Quadrisphaera setariae: one gene and its partner. The protein of the gene in region 1 interacts with the protein of each later gene in a pairwise test. Links are inferred from orthologs where the notes say so. Each region holds a gene or a part of one and is shown on either strand. Other genes may lie near its edges.

What was found. The genes of interacting proteins can lie anywhere in the genome.
Region 2: the proteins of ileS (region 1) and FMM08_RS18010 interact in binary tests that used the Escherichia coli proteins (3 or more experiments, as listed by UniProt). The link is inferred for Quadrisphaera setariae from one-to-one orthologs.

The regions. Positions count from the first base shown.
Region 1 is NZ_VKAC01000003.1:246,164-250,966, forward strand. Bases 892-4,803 are described here. They hold ileS (isoleucine--tRNA ligase), read left to right. Parts: upstream 892-1,279; coding sequence 1,280-4,603; downstream 4,604-4,803. Other genes in these bases: FMM08_RS06450 (TetR/AcrR family transcriptional regulator), read right to left, coding at 892-925; FMM08_RS06460 (bifunctional folylpolyglutamate synthase/dihydrofolate synthase), read left to right, coding at 4,600-4,803. Also shown: FMM08_RS06445 (MDR family MFS transporter), read right to left, coding at 1-296; more of FMM08_RS06450, read right to left, coding at 293-891. UniProt on the Escherichia coli protein: Catalyzes the attachment of isoleucine to tRNA(Ile). As IleRS can inadvertently accommodate and process structurally similar amino acids such as valine, to avoid such errors it has two additional distinct tRNA(Ile)-dependent editing activities.
Region 2 is NZ_VKAC01000012.1:13,410-17,279, forward strand. Bases 618-3,596 are described here. They hold FMM08_RS18010 (substrate-binding domain-containing protein), read right to left. Parts: upstream 2,625-3,596; coding sequence 1,611-2,624; downstream 618-1,610. Other genes in these bases: FMM08_RS18005 (sugar ABC transporter ATP-binding protein), read right to left, coding at 618-1,579; FMM08_RS18015 (sugar-binding transcriptional regulator), read left to right, coding at 2,791-3,596. Also shown: more of FMM08_RS18005, read right to left, coding at 1-617; more of FMM08_RS18015, read left to right, coding at 3,597-3,750. UniProt on the Escherichia coli protein: Part of the ABC transporter complex RbsABC involved in ribose import. Binds ribose. Also serves as the primary chemoreceptor for chemotaxis.

The DNA.
Region 1 (4,803 bases):
AGGGCGATGGCGAACAGGAAGAGGTTCTTGCGGCCGAAGAGGTCGCCGAACTTGCCGTAGACCGGCATGACCAGGGTGCTGGCCAGCAGGTAGGCGGTGGTGACCCACGCCATGTGGGAGACCCCGCCCAGGTCTCCGACGATGGTCGGCATCGCGGTGGAGACGATCGTCTGGTCCAGGCTGCTCATGAGCATGCCGGCGACGAGCGCCGTGAAGATGAGGTTGATGCGGCGCCGGGTCAGGACGAACGGCGCTGCGGCGCCGTCGTCCTGCTGGGCCCGGGTGGGGGTGCTCATCGGTCGGCTCCTGCGGTCTCTGGGGCGGGGGCGTGGGCGGGGGCGACCAGCGAGCGCAGCTGCTCGTGCACGAGGTCGAGGTGGGCCCGCAGGCCGGTGGCCGGTTCGGCCATCCACCCGGTCCAGGCCAGGCGGACGGTCGTCATCGCGAGGGCGGCTGCGGCGGCGCAGCGCGCGTCGTCCTCGTCGGTCCCGAGGCGCTCGGCCACGAGCGAGCGCAGCTCCTCCTCGCGGGTGGAGACGCGGCCCAGCCACAGCGCCAGCAGGCGGGGCTCGCGCTGGGCGAGGGCGAACGTGGCGGCGACGTCGTCCTGGAGGCCGGGCTCGGGCTCGGTGTCGGCCAGCGCGAGGAGGTCGGCGAGCAGGTCCCCGTGGGGAGCGCCAGCCAGGAACGCCGCGCGCTGCTCGGACGTGGCCAGCGGCGGGTCCTCCCCGAGGGCGGCCTCGTCCTTGCTGGCGAAGTAGTTGTGGAAGGTGCGCACCGAGACGCCGACCTCGGAGCAGACCTGCTCGACGGTGACGGCGTCGTACCCGTGCTCCAGGGCGAGGCGGCGGGTGGTGCGCGACAGCTCGCGCCGGGTGGCGCGCTTCTTGGACTCTCGGAGCCCTTCTTCTTGCACGTCGTGCATCTTTGCAGATCCTGCAACTTGAAGTCACCGCAACCGGGCGCACGGCTGCGGGAAGGGAGCGGAAGGGGGAAGCGGCCGCGGGGCCGGGCGGCGTAGGATCCGGGGCACAGGCACCGACCCGGCCATCACCGGTGAGCCTCCGGAAGAACAGGGCCGCACCAGCAGGAGCGGCCCCCAGTAGAACCGGACGGGAGCAGCCCGTCAGCGCTGCGCGACGAGCGGTCGTCGTCGTCGTCCTCGGGATCACCGGGGAGGCGGTGGCGGCAAGCGGGGTGGTACCGCGGGGCCCGGCCGACACGGCGGGCGTCGTCCTCGCACCGGCCTGTGCATCGAGACGATGACGGATGGTGTGACGTGAGCGAGCAGCGCAAGAGCTACCCCCTCGCCTCCGCGCTGGACCCCAGCGCAGGCGTGCCGGCCTCCCCGAGCTTCCCCGACCTCGAGGCCGCGGTGCTGGCGCACTGGAAGGCCGACGACACCTTCGAGGCGTCCGTCGGCGCGCGAGAGGCCGGCGAGGAGGGGTCCAACGAGTACGTCTTCTACGACGGCCCGCCCTTCGCCAACGGCCTGCCCCACTACGGCCACCTGCTCACCGGGTACGTCAAGGACGTCGTGCCCCGCTACCAGACGATGCTCGGCAAGCGCGTCGAGCGGCGCTTCGGGTGGGACTGCCACGGCCTGCCCGCCGAGGTCGAGGCAGAGCGGCAGCTGGGCATCACGCACAAGAGCCAGATCGAGGAGCTGGGCGTCGCGGCCTTCAACGACGCGTGCCGCACCTCGGTGCTGAAGTACACCGACGAGTGGCGCGACTACGTCACCCGCCAGGCCCGCTGGGTCGACTTCGACCACGACTACAAGACCCTCGACACCGACTACATGGAGTCGGTGATGTGGGCCTTCAAGACCCTGTGGGACAAGGGCCTGGTCTACGAGGGCTTCCGGGTGCTGGCGTACTGCTGGCGCTGCGAGACGCCGCTGTCGAACACCGAGACGCGCATGGACGACGTCTACCGCCAGCGGCAGGACCCGGCCGTCACGGTCGGCATGACGCTGACCAGCGGCGAGTGGGCCGGCGCGAAGGCGCTGGTCTGGACGACGACGCCGTGGACGCTGCCCTCCAACCTCGCCATGGCCGTCGGACCTGACGTCGAGTACGCCCTCGTCGAGCCGTCCGAGGGCGCGTTCGCCGGCCAGCGCCTCGTCATGGCGGCGGCGCGCGTGGGCGCGTACACCCGCGAGCTGGGTGGCGGTGACGCGGCGCCGACCGTGCTCGAGACGAAGCTCGGCCGCGAGCTGCTCGGCACCACCTACACCCCGGCCTTCTCCTACTTCACCGGCCGCGACAACGCCCACCAGGTGCTGCTGGCCGACTACGTCACCACCGACGACGGCACCGGCGTGGTGCACATCGCCCCCGCCTTCGGCGAGGACGACAAGCTCGTCACCGACGCCGCGGGCATCGAGGCCGTCGTGCCCGTGGACGGGCAGGGGAGGTTCGACGCCCGCGTGGCCGACTACGAGGGCCAGCACGTCTTCGACGCCAACGCGGTGATCATCAAGGACCTCAAGGCCGCCACGCGCGGGGAGGGCGCCGACGGCTCGGGGGGCCCCGTCACCGACGGCACGGTGCTGGTCCGCCAGGAGACCTACGACCACCCGTACCCGCACTGCTGGCGCTGCGGCAACGCCCTCATCTACCGCGCCGTGAGCAGCTGGTTCGTCAAGGTGACGGCCATCCGCGACCGCATGGTCGAGCTCAACCAGCAGATCGACTGGGTGCCCGGCCACGTCAAGGACGGGTCCTTCGGCAAGTGGCTCGAGGGCGCCCGCGACTGGTCGATCAGCCGCAACCGGTTCTGGGGCAGCCCGATCCCGGTGTGGACCAGCGACGACCCGGCCTACCCCCGGGTCGACGTCTACGGCTCCCTCGCCGAGCTCGAGCGCGACTTCGGCGTGGCCGTCACCGACCTGCACCGCCCCTTCGTCGACGAGCTGACGCGGCCGAACCCCGACGACCCCACGGGCCGCTCCACCATGCGGCGCGTCCCCGAGGTGCTCGACTGCTGGTTCGAGTCAGGATCGATGCCGTTCGCGCAGGTCCACTACCCGTTCGAGAACGCCGAGTGGTTCGAGGACCACTACCCGGGCGACTTCATCGTCGAGTACGTCGGTCAGACCCGCGGCTGGTTCTACACGCTGCACGTGCTGGCCACCGCGCTGTTCGACAGGCCCGCGTTCCGCACCGCGCTCGTGCACGGCATCGTCCTCGGCGACGACGGCCGCAAGATGTCCAAGAGCCTGCGCAACTACCCGGACGTCTCCGAGGTCTTCGCCCGCGACGGCGCCGACGCCATGCGCTGGTTCCTCATGTCCAGCCCCATCCTGCGCGGCGGCAACCTCGTGACCACCGAGGCCGGCATCCGCGACGGCGTGCGCCAGGTGCTGCTGCCCCTGTGGAGCACCTGGTACTTCCTCGCCCTCTACGCCGGCGCGCTGCGGCCCCAGGGGGACACCGGCGACGACGGCGGCGCTGGTTCGTCGGCGGGCGTGGTCGGCCGCTGGCGCACCGACTCGCCCCACGAGCTCGACAGGTACGTGCTCGCCAGCCTGCGCGACCTCGTGGAGCACGTGCGCGGCCAGCTCGACGCCCTCGACGTCGCCGGGGCCTGCGAGAGCGTCCGCGTCTTCCTCGACCTGCTCACCAACTGGTACGTGCGGCGCTCGCGGGAGCGGTTCTGGGGCAACGGCCCGGACGCCGTCGACGCCGTCGACACCCTCCACACCGTGCTGGAGGTGCTCACCCGCGTGGTGGCGCCGCTGCTGCCGCTCACCGCGGAGGAGGTGTGGCGCGGCCTGACCGGCGGGCGCAGCGTGCACCTGGCCGACTACCCCTCCCCAGAGGACCTCCCGGCCGACCCCGACCTCGTGGAGGCCATGGACGCGGTGCGCGCCGCGTGCTCCGCAGCCCTGGGCCTGCGCAAGGCCGGCGGCCTGCGCGTGCGGCAGCCGCTGCCGCGGCTCACCCTCGCCGTGCCCGGGGGCGGGTCCGAAGGTGTGCTCCAGCAGCTCGTGGGGCTCGTGGCCAGCGAGGTCAACGTCAAGGACGTCGTCCTGCTCGACGCCGAGGACTCCGCCGCCGAGAGCTTCGGGGTCGCCCAGAAGCTGACGGTCAACGCCCGCGCCGCCGGTCCGCGGATCGGCAAGCAGGTGCAGCAGGCCATCCAGGCCTCGCGCAGCGGCGCCTTCGAGGTGCGCGTCGGGCCCGACGGCACCGAGACGGTCGTCGCGGCCGGCATCGAGCTCCTCCCGGGGGAGTACGAGCTGAGCACCGTCGTCGCCCAGGACGCCGAGGGCGGAGCGGCGCAGCGCGCCACCGCCACGCTGCCGGGCGGCGGCTTCGTCGTCCTGGAGACCGCCGTGGACGACGCGCTGGCGGCCGAGGGCTGGGCCAACGACGTCGTCAGGCTCGTCCAGGACGCCCGCAAGACCGCCGGCCTGCACGTCTCCGACCGGATCGCGCTGGTGCTCGACGTGCCGGACGAGCGGGAGGCCTGGGCCCGCGCCCACGCGGACCGCATCGCCGACGAGGTGCTCGCCACGAGCGTCGAGGTGAGGCCCGGCTCGGACGACGTGCTCGTCGAGGTCACGAAGGCCGCTGCTGCTGCGAGCGCGCGATGAGCCGCGTCGCAGGGGGCTCCCCGGAGCGCTCCGCGCAGGAGGCCGAGGAGCGCCGCGCCGCGGCCGAGCGGCTGCGCGCCGTGCACGCCGAGCTGCTCGCCCGCACCCCCGAGAGCGCGGTCCAGCCGCGCCTGGAGCCGGTCCGGCAGGTGCTGGAGCTGCTGGGGGACCCCCAGCGCGCCTACCCGGTCATCCACCTG
Region 2 (3,870 bases), on another replicon or contig:
TGGAGGTGGTGAGGGAGCCGGTGGACCCCTCGGAGGCCGTGCCGAGCACGGCGAGCTCCATGACGGCCTGCGGGGTGGCCTCCTCGCGGGTCAGCACCCCGCGGCTGCGCCCGCCGCCCATGACCATGACGCGGTGGGCCAGGCCCAGGACCTCCTCCAGCTCGGAGGAGACGACGACGACGGCGACGCCCTGGGCGGCCAGGCCGCGGATGATCTCGTAGATCGCCATCTTGGCGCCGACGTCCACGCCGCGCGTGGGCTCGTCGATGATGAAGACCCGCGGCGTCTTCACCAGCCACTTGCCGAGCAGCACCTTCTGCTGGTTGCCGCCCGACATGGAGGCGACGGGCAGGTGCAGCCGGCCGCGGATGTCGAGGTCCTTGCTGAGCTTGTCGGCGGTCTCCTTGACCACCTTTTTAGACACGACGCCGCCCTTGGCCAGCGAGGCCTCCCACGGCAGCGTGATGTTCTCCGCCGCGGTCCTGTCGAGGTTCAGGCCCTGGCCCTTGCGGTCCTCGGGGACCATGACCACGCCGGCGCGGATGGCGGCGCGGGCGTCGCCGCGCCGCAGCTCCTTCCCGTCGACGACGACGGTGCCGCAGTCCGGCCTGTCGACGCCGCAGACGGCGCGGACCACCTCGGTCCGCCCGGCGCCGACGAGCCCGGCGAGGCCGAGCACCTCCCCGGCGCGCACGTCGAGGTCGACGCCCTCGAAGGCGCCGCGGCGGCCGAGGCCGCGCACGCGCAGCACCTCGCGGTCGGTGGCGGGGGCGGGGGCGGAGTGCTGGTAGGTGAACTCGCGGCCCACCATGGCGTTGACCAGCTCTCGCTGGGGCACGTCGCCGGTGTCCCAGAACGCCACGCGCTGGCCGTCGCGCAGGCACAGCACCTGGTCGGCGGTGCGCCGCACCTCCTCGAGGCGGTGGGAGATGTAGACGACGCCGGCGCCGGCGTCGCGCAGGACGCCGATCTGCTCCAGCACGCGCTCGGTCTCGCTCTCGCCGAGGGAGGCCGACGGCTCGTCGAAGATGACGTACTTGGGCCGGCGGGAGATCGCCTTGGCGATCTCGATCTCCTGCTGCACCGCGATGGGCAGGCCGCGGACCTGGCGGCGCGGGTCGAGGTCCACCCCGAGCGCCTGGAGCGCCTCACGGGCCTCGGACTCCATGCGGCCGCGGGCCAGGCGCCCGCCGGCCAGGGGCAGGCGGCCCAGGAAGATGTTCTCGGCCACCGACAGCTCCGACAGCAGCCGGATCTCCTGGTGGATGAGCGCCACGCCCTGCTCCAGGGCCGCCGCGGGGCCGGACGGGGCGTAGGGGACGCCGTCGATCGTCATCGAGCCGCCATCGGGCTTCACGACGCCGGTGATGATCGAGCTGGTGGTCGACTTCCCGGCGCCGTTCTCTCCGATGAAGCCGAGCACCGAGGCCGGGGCGACGGTGATGTCGACCCCCTTGAGCACGCGGACGCCGGCGTACTCCTTGACCAGGCCGGTGCAGACCAGCCCTGTCGAGCTGCCTGACGAGCTGCCGGCCCCGACGACCTCGAGCCGGTCCGAGGCAGCGCTGGCGGCGGTCATGGACGTCCTCGTCGTCGTCGAGGCCGCCACGTCAGCCCTGCGACTTCGCGTTCGGGCCGTAGAACGTCGTGACGTCCTCGGACGCCACGTTGTCCTTGGTGATGAGCACGGTGTCCTGGTACTGCTCCTTCGGCACCGAGTCGCCCTTGCCCTCGATGTAGGCGATGGCGTTGTCGACGGCGATCTGGCCCATCTTGTAGGGCTGCTGCGCCATGGTCGCCTGGGTCAGGCCCTGGGAGATGCCGTCGAACATCGTCGGGAAGCCGTCGATGCCCACGGAGATGAGGTCGGTGCGCCCGGCCTGCTTGGCGGCCTTGGCGGCGCCCAGGCCCATCGCGTCGGACTCGCCGAAGACGGCCTTGAGGTCAGGGTTGGCGGTGAGGATGTTCTGCGTGGCCTGGAAGGCCTGCGTCTCGTCCCAGTTGGCGGTCTGCTCGGCCACCACCTTGATGTTCGGGTTCTCCTTCAGCGCCTCCTGGCAGCCCTGGGTGCGCTGGATCTCGGCGGTGGAGCCCAGCACGCCGTGGAGGATGGCGATGTTCCCCGAACCGCCCATCTGCTGGAACATCCACTCGCACAGCTGCTTGGCGGCCTTGACCGAGTCGGTGGCGATGTAGGTGGCGAGCTCGCCGTCGCCCGACTCCGGCTTCTGGTCCACCGCGATGAGCGGGACGTCGGCCTGGTTGGCGGCCCGCACGCCGGCGCTGGCGGCCGTGGAGTCCTGCGAGATGAAGATCAGGGCGCCGACGTTCTGCGTGAGCAGGTCGTTGACCTGGCTGACCTGCTGGGTGGAGTTGTTGTTGGCGCTGGTGACCTTGAGCTCGTAGCCCTTGGCCTTGGCCTCGGCCTGCATGCCCTGCACGGCCGCCACGTAGAAGAGCGACTTCTGGTCGGCCACCGAGACGCCGATCGTCTTGGTGGCGCTGCCACCACCCTCGGCGCCGGCGGAGGCGCCGCCGCAGGCGCTGAGCGTCGCCACGGCGAGGGCGGCGAGGGGGGCGAGCACCACGAGGGCCTTGCGCTTGCGGGCACCTGATCGCACCACGGGACGTCTCCTTCGTCGTCGGGCGCCGCACCAGCGCGGCACCGTCGCCTGCGTGCCCCTCCGTCGGGGCTGCGAATGAATATTCACTTACCGGATGACGATTCACCAGGAGTCTGGGAGGGAACCCCGGCGCTGTCAAGAGCGGGGGCGCCTAGGGTTGGCCGCCGTGGACCCCAGCCAGCAGCGCCTCGTCACCAAGGTCGCGCGGCTCTACCACGTGCGCGGCCTGCGCCAGGCGGAGATCGCGGCCCGGCTGAACCTGTCGCAGTCGCGGGTCTCCCGCCTGCTCAGCCAGGCCGAGGAGGCCGGCGTGGTCCGCACCGTGGTGGTGGTCCCTCCGGGCCTGCACAGCGACCTCGAGGACGCGCTCGAGGTCGGCTACGACCTCGCCGAGGTGCACGTCGTCGACGTCGTCGCGGACGACGAGGAGGAGCTGGTCCGCGACCTGGGCCAGGCCGCCGCGGCCGTCTTCGCCGGGAGCCCGCTGCGCGGGGGCACCCTGGGGTACACCTCGTGGAGCCGCACGCTGCGGCACTGCGTCGACGCGATGGTCCCGCAGACCTCGTCCGCGGACGTGGTGGTCGAGACCCTCGGAGACCTGGGCGCCCCCACCCTCCAGCACGCCGCGGCGCAGAGCACCGAGCGGCTCGCCCAGCTCCTGGGTGCCGAGCCGCTGTACCTGCGGGCACCCGGCGTGGTCTCCGACCCGCACCTGCGCGAGGTGCTGCTGGGCCAGGACGGGCACGCGCGCACCACCCTGGCGGCGATGGACGCCATGGACGTCGTCCTGGTCGGCACCGGCCCCGCCGACGTCGCACCCCCGCTGGGCGGCGACAACTTCTTCAGCGCCGAGCAGTTCGCGCTCGCCCGCAGCCTGGGCGCCGTGGGCCAGGTCTGCCTGCACTTCCTGGACGCCGAGGGCCAGCTGCTGCAGACCCCCCTGGACGACCTGGTCATCGGCGCGACGGCCGAGCAGCTGCGCCGCACGCCCCGACGCGTGGGCGTGGCCGGCGGTGCGGGCAAGGCCCCCGCCATCCGCGCCGCCCTCGTGGGCGGATGGGTCAACGTGCTCGTGACCGACACCGAGACCGCCCAGCTCCTCGCCGCCTCAGCGCCCCGGCGGTAGCCCGCACCGGCCGCCGGGCGTCTCGATCTGAGACTCCGGCGCGGCGTCGCACGCGCGCCTCGACGCACCTCTTGACAGGTGCGTCACCGCCGCACGAGACTCCCCTGCAAGTCGATTCGC